DNA from 4 places in the Pseudomonas pergaminensis genome. Region 3 is predicted to be linked to each of the others. Evidence: predicted binding sites of a transcription regulator. Region 3 holds the regulator's gene; each other region holds the start of a gene.
The links. Region 3 encodes FliA, which starts transcription of late flagellar genes. Its sites were predicted from a motif close to CTAAAGTTTNNNNNNNNNNNGCCGNTAA; they were not measured.

Region 1 (2,200 bases), 1.2 Mb from region 3:
TCGGCGGGCGCCTGGACTGGTATGACTACGACGCCCACGGCAGCAATGACGGCGACTACAAGGTGACTCGCAACCTCACCCGCTACGCCGGCCTGATCTACGACCTGGACGACCATCACTCGGTCTACGTCAGCTACAGCGATATCTTCACCCCCCAGAGCGAAAAAGACACCTCCGGCAGCCCGCTCAAGCCCATCGTCGGCAAGAACTACGAGGTGGGTATCAAGGGTGAATACCTGGGGGGTGCGCTCAACGCGAGCGTGGCGCTGTTCCGCGTCGACCAGGAAAACCGTGCCGTGGGCGTGACAGTCGCAAACTGCCCGCAGGCCTCCTGCTCTGTGGCCTCCGGCGAGATTCGCAGCCAGGGCATCGACTTCGAACTGCAAGGCGCCCTGACCGAGAACTGGCAGGTCGGCGGTGGCTACACCTACGCGCGCACGCACACCATCAAGGACGACGCCAACCCGCAGAAGGTCAACAAGCAGTTCGACACCGACACGCCGGAACACCTGTTCAAACTGACCACCAATTACCACTTCCAGGGCTCGCTGGAAAAACTCCGCGTGGGTGGCAACGTCTCCTGGCAGAGCCGCATGTACAACGACTTCAAAGTCGCAGATGGCAGCACCTACCGCCTCCAGCAAGGCGCCTACGCTGTCACCGACCTGATGGCCGGTTACCAGGTCAACCAGCACCTGGACCTGCAGCTCAATGCCAATAACATCTTCGACCGCCGCTACTACCAGTCCATCTCCAACTCTGTGAGCTATGGCGGTGATTCCTACGGCAACCCGCGCAATATGATGCTGACGGCCAAGTACAGCTTCTGATTCTCCTCCCGATAAACGGCTACCCGCTTGGGTAGCCGCTCTAAAGTCCCGCCTCTTGTTGCCGATACACGTTTGGCATCACAGAATCCAATAAAAACCAAGAAATCCCTGATTCGCTCCACCCTGCCCCTCGCTTTCTTTCGGCCAGACCACATGGAGTCAGTGTGAATGCCCACTCGCACGCGTTTTTTCGAGCACTACCGCAAAGCCGACCGCATCATGCTGGCGTTGGTCTGGCTGATGTTCCTGTTTTCCCTGGGCCTGGCGTTCTGGCACGACACCTTGATACAGGCCGCGATAGTCGGCGGTGGGACCAGCGTGGTGCTGACCGCGCTTTACCGCGCCATCGGTGGCACCCGTGTCATGCGCTGCGCGCTCGGCGCGGGCCTGATGGTCATGGCGGCATTGCATATCAACCAGGCCCAGGGCTTGATCGAAGCGCACTTCGGCATCTTCGCGTTGCTCGCGGTGCTGACGTTTTACCGTGACTGGCTGCCGATCCTGGTGGCGGCGGCCACCATCGCCGTGCACCACGTGGTTTTCCATGCGCTGCAACATCAAGGTTTTCCAGTGTTCGTGATGGAACACCACGGCGGCTGGACCATGGTGTTCGTGCATGCGTTCTACGTGGTGATGGAGACCGTCGCCCTGCTCTACCTGGCCGTGCACAGCCAGGCCGAAGCGGTCGAGAGCCAGGAAATGCTCGAGAAGATGCTGGCGGTCACTTCCCAGCTCACCGTTGAAACCGCCCAAGGCGACCAGGGCAAGACCCACGTCTCCCTCGCCAAGCGTTTCGACCATTTTCTGCATCAGTTGACCGGCCTGATCGACGGCGTCGCCCGTGACTCCCACGGCCTTGGCCAACTCGGCCAGGAATTGGCCAGCGCCAGCGGCACCCTGGAAAAAGGCGCACGGCACCAACTGGCGCAAATCACCGAGATGAGCGGCTCGATGCAGCGCATGGAAGACGCCATGGGCCACATTGCCGTGCACGTCGAGCAAGCGGTGGATCATGCCGGCAAGGCCAGCCAACAGATCCTGCGCGGCCAGGAAAGCGTCGGCCGCGCCCAGCAGGAAATCACTCAGCTGGCCACGCGCCTCAGCGGCACCCACGACACGGTGCAGGGCCTGGCCCTGCAAACCGAACAGATCGGCACCGTGCTTGAAGTGATCAGCAGCATTGCCAACCAGACCAACCTCCTGGCCCTCAACGCCGCCATCGAAGCCGCCCGCGCCGGCGAGCAAGGCCGTGGCTTCGCCGTGGTTGCCGACGAAGTGCGCAACCTGGCGCAACGCACGGCGATATCCACCCAGGAAATCAAAACCATCATCGAAGGCCTGCAACACGGCAGCCGGCAGGCGGTGCAAGC
Region 2 (2,200 bases), 1.6 Mb from region 3:
GTCGACAGCGCTTCACCCATCTGGTTGAAACTGCGCGCCAGCTGGCCGATTTCGTCATGGCTGGATACGTTGAGACGTGCGCTCAAATCACCGGCGCCCAGGGCCTCGGCCTGACGCACCAGGTCACTCAGGGGCTGCAACTTGCTGCGCAGCAGCCACACCGCCGCGCCGACCGCGAACAGCATCGCCAGCACACTGCCAATCACCAGGCGGATCCCCACAGCCCAGGTGACTTCGCGGATTTCCGCCTTCGGCATGCTCGCCACTACCGACCACGGTCCGCCTTCGAATGGCACCGCGACGCTGTAGAAGTCTTCGTTCTTGTCACTCCAGAAGCGGCCCTCACCCGGTTTTTTCGCCAGGTCGAGCACCACCGGAATCGACTGGTCCAGTGCTTGTACACCGGCCGGCGGTACCAGCCAGCGTTTCTGTTCATCCAGTAAGGCCAGGGAACCGGTGGAGCCGATACGGAAGCGCTTGAGGTTTTCGAACTGGGCGTTCTGCGCATCGGTGTAATCGAAGCCGACAAACAGCACCGCAATCACCTTGCCGGCCGCATCGCGCACCGGGGTGTATTGGGTCATGTAGGAACGTTCGAACAGCACCGCACGGCCAACGTAGCTCTGCCCGGCAAGCAGGCGCTGATACGCCGGATGCTGATGGTCCAGGGCGGTACCAATGGCACGACTGCCATCCTGCTTGGTCAGCGACGTACTGATGCGGATGAAGTCTTCGCCGCTGCGCACAAATACCGTGGCCACGCCGCCGGAGGTGTCCTTGAACTCATCGACCTCATCGAAATCGTTGTTCAGCAGGTCGCTACCCAGGAACAGGCTCGGGGTCTGCACACCGGCCACGGTAATGGGCTGGTCCCCACGCACACTCAAGCCCGCGCCGAATCGCTTTTCAAACAGCCCGCTCAGCCGCTGGGTACTTTCGCGCAACGTGCTGTGGAAGGTATTGAGTTGGTCGGCGAGCAAGCGCGCCTCGCTGGCCAGGTGTTCCTCACGGGTGGCGAGGTTGGCGGAGTCGAGGGAACGCAAGGCAAACACGGTACTGCCGCTGATGACGACAGCCAGTATCACGGCGAGTGCGAGGCCTAGCTGTGAGGCTATCCGGGCGCGAGGTTGAGACATGAAGGCTCCTGGCCGAGGCCAGGATCATCCTGATCTCATAGCGCTGCTCGGCAAATTATCTGGTGGGAAACGTTGGTGCGCGATGGTTCCAACACACCTACTTCGGCGGGCAGAGCCAATACTTGAGCGAATCACAGGGGTATCACGCAAACGATTGCACGAACGGTCTTGCACCACTCAATCGAATCGCTCGACCACAGGCAATTCCATGGCCTTGACTTCAGCCTGGAGAAACTCCGCCAAGCGCCGCAAACGCTCGCCGCCGGGGCGGGTTTTCGGCCACACCAGGTAATAATTTTCACCACTGGCGACGGCAGTGGGCCATGGCAGGCTCAACCGTCCCTGGGCCACGTCTTCGGCCACCATCAGTAAGTCGCCCATCGACACGCCATAGCCCCGCGCGGCGGCGATCATGCCCAGTTCGAGGGTATCGAACACCTGCCCGCCCTTGAGCGAGACCTGGGATGACAACCCCATGCGCTCCAGCCAATTGCGCCAATCGCGACGGTCGGGCGTTGGGTGCAACAGCTCGGCAGTGGCCAAGCGTGCGGCGTCCCAGGGACCATCCGCCAACAGGTTGGGTGCGCCAACCGGAATCAGCAATTCCGGGAACAGGTAACTGGCCTCCCAGTCCGCCGGAAAATGTCCGTAGCTCAGCAGCACTGCACAGTCGAACGGCTCCTGGTTGAAATCCACCTCGTCCACGCTCATCCAGGCGCTGGTCAACTGCACTTCATTGCCAGGCTGTAGCGCCCGGAAGCGACTGAGTCGCGCCAGCAGCCAACGCATGGTCAGGGTCGACGGTGCCTTCATGCGCAGGATGTCGTCCTCGGCGTTCAGCGTATGGCAGGCCCGCTCCAGTGCGGCGAAACCTTCGCGCACGCCAGGCAACAGCAAGCGCGCGGCTTCAGTGAGCTGCAGAGTACGGCCACTGCGTTGGAACAGTCGACAGGCGAAATGCTCTTCCAGTGTGCGGATATGTCGGCTCACCGCACTCTGCGTAATGGACAGCTCCTCCGCCGCACGCGTGAAGGAGTTGTGCCGGGAAGCCGCCTCAAACGCAC
Region 3 (2,200 bases):
GGCCATGCCGTTGACCAGAGGCGTGGCGTTTTCCACCAGGTCCATGGTGCGGTTGGCCGCCGCCTCAGTCAGCCTGACCACGTAGGACAGGCGTTCGGTGGCATCAGTGATTTGCGAAATTTCTTCGGCCTGGGGCATATGCGGGTCAATCTGGAAATTGACGATCGCACTGTGCAGCTCGCGTGTGAGCTTGCCCACTTCCTGGTACAGGCCGCGGTCACGGGTCTGGTTGAGCTCATGGATTAACTGCACCGCGTCGCCGAACTGGCCTTTCTCAAGGCTGTCGACCAACTGATGAGCATGCTTTTTCAGGGTCGACTCGAAGTCTCCCTGTGACGTTTCTTTATGCTCCATAGCTCCCCCGCGATGGCATTAGCCGTGGATGCGTTCGAAGATTTTTTCGATCTTCTCTTTCAAGGCCAAGGCAGTGAATGGCTTGACCACGTAACCGTTAACCCCGGCTTGGGCGGCTTCGATGATCTGCTCACGCTTGGCTTCGGCGGTCACCATCAGCACAGGCAGGCTGCGCAGCTTTTCGTCAGCGCGCACGTGGCGCAGCAAGTCGATGCCGGTCATGCCCGGCATGTTCCAGTCCGTTACCAGAAAGTCGATGCTCCCGCTGTTGAGGATCGGAATCGCCGTAATGCCGTCATCCGCCTCGACCGTGTTAGTGAACCCAAGGTCACGCAACAGGTTTTTTATGATCCGCCGCATCGTTGAGAAGTCATCAACGATGAGGATTTTCATGTTCTTGTCCAATTCGACCTCCAAGCAGTCTTAAACGCGCCCAGCACCTGGACGCGCCATTTCAATCAACAGGCATTACACAAAAAGGACTGCCGGGGGCACCACGGGTCGAACCCGCGAAGGCTGCTTGCCCTCGCGGTATCGTCTACAGTGTCCCCACACTGCCTGTCAGCGCGCTCGCCACTCTCCCAAACGCCCCCGCAAGCGGGCTGCGCACTGGCTGTGCAACTGGCTGACCCGCGATTCGCTGACCCCCAGGACCTCACCGATTTCCTTGAGGTTCAGCTCTTCGTCGTAGTACAGCGCCAACACCAGTCGCTCACGCTCCGGCAAATTGGCAATCGCGTCCGCCAACGCCCCCTGGAAACGCTCATCTTCCAGGTCACGCGATGGCTCCATATGAGCGCTCGCGCCGTCCTCGTGCAGCCCTTCGTGTTCGCCGTCCTGCAAGAGGTCGTCGAAACTGAACAGGCGGCTGCCCAAGGTATCGTTCAAAATCCCGTAGTAATCGTCGAGACTCAATTGGAGTTCGGCCGCAACTTCGTGATCTTTAGCGTCGCGACCGGTTTTTGCTTCAATTGCGCGAATTGCGTCACTGACCATGCGCGTATTGCGATGCACCGAACGCGGCGCCCAGTCACCTTTGCGCACTTCATCGAGCATCGCGCCACGTATGCGGATACCCGCGTACGTCTCGAAACTCGCCCCCTTGCTCGCGTCGTATTTGGTCGACACTTCGAGCAGGCCGATCATGCCCGCCTGGATCAGGTCTTCGACCTGGACGCTGGCGGGCAGGCGTGCCAGCAAGTGATAGGCGATACGCTTGACCAGGGGCGCGTAGCGCTCGATCAATTCGCCCTGGCTGTCACGGGCAGACTTCTTGTACGCGTTGTAGCCGGTCGCTGTCATAGCACGGGTCCTGCGCTCGTCTGATGCACCAATCGCTCGACGAAAAACTCCAGATGCCCCCGAGGGTTGGCGGGCAACGGCCAGGTATCGACCTTCTGGGCAATAGCCTTGAACGCCAATGCGCATTTGGAACGAGGGAACGCTTCGTAGACTGCACGCTGCTTTTGCACAGCCTTGCGCACACACTCGTCGTAGGGAACTGCGCCGACGTATTGTAAGGCGACATCGAGGAAGCGATCCGTGACCTTGGTCAACTTGGCGAACAGATTGCGCCCTTCCTGCGGGCTCTGGGCCATGTTGGCCAGGACGCGGAAGCGGTTCATGCCGTAGTCACGGTTAAGCAGTTTGATCAGGGCATAGGCGTCGGTGATCGAGGTGGGTTCGTCGCAGACCACCAGCAACACTTCCTGTGCAGCACGCACGAAGCTGACCACGGACTCGCCGATCCCAGCGGCGGTGTCGATCACCAGCACGTCGAGGTTGTCGCCGATATCACTGAAAGCCTGGATGAGGCCGGCATGCTGCGCCGGGCTCAGGTGCACCA
Region 4 (2,200 bases), 1.8 Mb from region 3:
GGAACAGTTGGTCCAACCAGAACACTTGATGCAACAGCACGATCACCCAGAACAGCACTTGATAAGACACCTTCCGCGTCTTGTGCCGGAATACTTGCTGGGCGATCAGCGCGCCTGGCCAGCCGCCCGCGAGTTCGACGGCGTGGAGGATGTTTTCAGGGGTGCGCCAGCTGTCGCTGCGTGCCTTGCGTTTGTCGCTCCAGTAGAGGAAAAACGCGATGACGCTGACTACGCCATAGGCCGCCAGTGGGATGACGGTTTCGCCGCGTTGCCACGCCAGTACCGAGCCCAGTAATGGCGCTGCGCATAGCAGCAGAAAGATCGCCGCTTTCAGGCGTGGGTGTTGGAGGGTCATGCCTTGGCGGCCGCCCAGTCGATCCAGCCGAACTGCCAGGTGGCCAGGATCAGCAGGCCGAATGCGATGCGGTACCAGGCAAACGCGGCGTAGCTGTGGCTGGCAATGAATTTGAGCAGGCCCTTGACGGCAATCATCGCGAAGATGAAAGAGGTCACGAAGCCGATGGCGAACACCGGCAGGTCCGCGGGCTGGAACAGGTCACGGTACTTGTAGCCCGAATACACCGCCGCACCGACCATGGTCGGCATTGCCAGGAAGAACGAGAACTCGGTGGCGGTCTTGCGGGACAGGCCAAAGAGCAGGCCGCCGATGATGGTCGAGCCGGAGCGCGAGGTGCCCGGGATCATCGCCAGGCACTGGGCCAGGCCGACCTTGAGCGCGTCTTTCCAGGTGATGTCGTCGACGGTTTCGGCGTGTACTTCGTGCTGGCGGCGCTCGGCCCACAACATGATGATGCCGCCCACCACCAACGCCGTGGCCACGGTGATCGGGTTGAACAGGTAGTGGTGAATCAGGTCGGCGAATATCACCCCCAACACCACCGCCGGCAGGAAGGCGATCAACAGGTTGACGGTAAACCGCTGGGCCTTGCGCTGGGTCGGCAGCCCGCTGACCACTTCGAAAATCTTGCCGCGAAACTCCCACACCACCGCCAGGATCGCGCCCAGCTGGATGATGATGTTGAAGGCGTTGAAACGGTCGCCGGTAAAGTCGAGCAAGTCGGCAACGATGATCTGGTGGCCGGTACTGGAAATCGGCAAGAACTCGGTAAGCCCCTCCACAATGCCAAGAATCAATGCCTGAATGGCGGTCCAAAAATCCATGCTTCCCCCAAAGGTCATGCTCAACGGCATGCCTTATTAATCTTTTTTAGTGGTTCACTGACGACAGAGGCCGGTGCTGATTTTCAACGCCGGCCTGCAAAAATTTCGTGAAAAATCAGACGGTACTCAGGTTTTGCGATTACAGGCCGAAAGCCTATCAGACAAGTCGGAAAAGTCGATGCAGCCCCCACAATTATAAAAAGCACGGAGTGACAGGACGATGAACAGTTTGCGCAATATGTCGATCAGCCGGCGCCTGTGGCTGATCCTGATAGTCGCCGTGCTGATGCTGCTGGCCCTGGGTTTGCTGATGCTCAAGCAGATCCATGACGACCTGTACCAGGCCAAGCGCCAGCAGACCCAGCACGTGGTCCAGACCGCCAGCGGGATCCTGACGTTTTATCACAGCCTCGAAACCACCGGCGTGATGACCCGCGACGCCGCCCAGAAGCAAGCCTTGAGCGCGGTACGCGGCTTGCGCTACGACCATGACGACTATTTCTGGATCAACGACCTCACGCCCGTGATGATCATGCATCCGGCCAACCCCAAGCTCGATGGCCAGAACCTCTCGGCCATTCGCGACCCGGACGGGTTTGCCGTGTTCAATGAGTTCGTGATCCTGGCCAAGGCCAAGGGCGCCGGCATCGTCAATTATCGCTGGCCCAAGCCCGGGGCCGACGCGCCAGTGGCCAAAACCTCGTATATCCAGCTGTTCGAACCCTGGGGCTGGATTATCGGCTCCGGCGTGTATGTGGATGACGTGCAGTCCGAGTTCAGCGGCCAGGTGTGGAAAGCTTCGTTCATCGGCCTGGGGATCGCGCTGGTCATGGCACTGCTGGTGTCACTGATCGCGCGCAGTATCGTGCGGCCTTTGCAGGATGCGGTGAACGCCATGGGCAACATTGCCAGCGGCGAAAGCGACCTGACCCGCAGCCTCGACACCCATGGCCGGGACGAAGTCACCCAGCTGTCACAACACTTCAACAGCTTCACCGCCAAGCTGCGCCAGGTGGTG

Region 1: KUA23_RS16215 (methyl-accepting chemotaxis protein) is a predicted target of FliA. The motif match lies at 871-898, and genes of this name have one in related genera.
Region 2: KUA23_RS29250 (methyl-accepting chemotaxis protein) is a predicted target of FliA. The motif match lies at 1,236-1,263, and genes of this name have one in related genera.
Region 4: KUA23_RS13565 (methyl-accepting chemotaxis protein) is a predicted target of FliA. The motif match lies at 1,308-1,335, and genes of this name have one in related genera.

The regions. Positions count from the first base shown of each region.
Region 1 covers NZ_CP078013.2:3,591,546-3,593,745, forward strand. The annotation lists gene KUA23_RS16210 (TonB-dependent siderophore receptor) at 1-830, shown strand, start outside; gene KUA23_RS16215 (methyl-accepting chemotaxis protein) at 999-2,200, shown strand, end outside.
Region 2 covers NZ_CP078013.2:6,392,975-6,395,174, forward strand. The annotation lists gene KUA23_RS29250 (methyl-accepting chemotaxis protein) at 1-1,136, opposite strand, end outside; gene KUA23_RS29255 (LysR substrate-binding domain-containing protein) at 1,314-2,200, opposite strand, start outside.
Region 3 covers NZ_CP078013.2:4,781,091-4,783,290, forward strand. The annotation lists gene KUA23_RS21575 (protein phosphatase CheZ) at 1-354, opposite strand, end outside; gene KUA23_RS21580 (chemotaxis response regulator CheY) at 373-747, opposite strand; gene fliA (RNA polymerase sigma factor FliA) at 916-1,656, opposite strand; gene fleN (flagellar synthesis regulator FleN) at 1,653-2,200, opposite strand, start outside.
Region 4 covers NZ_CP078013.2:3,008,196-3,010,395, reverse strand. The annotation lists gene KUA23_RS13575 (DUF1294 domain-containing protein) at 1-355, opposite strand, end outside; gene KUA23_RS13570 (undecaprenyl-diphosphate phosphatase) at 352-1,182, opposite strand; gene KUA23_RS13565 (methyl-accepting chemotaxis protein) at 1,403-2,200, shown strand, end outside.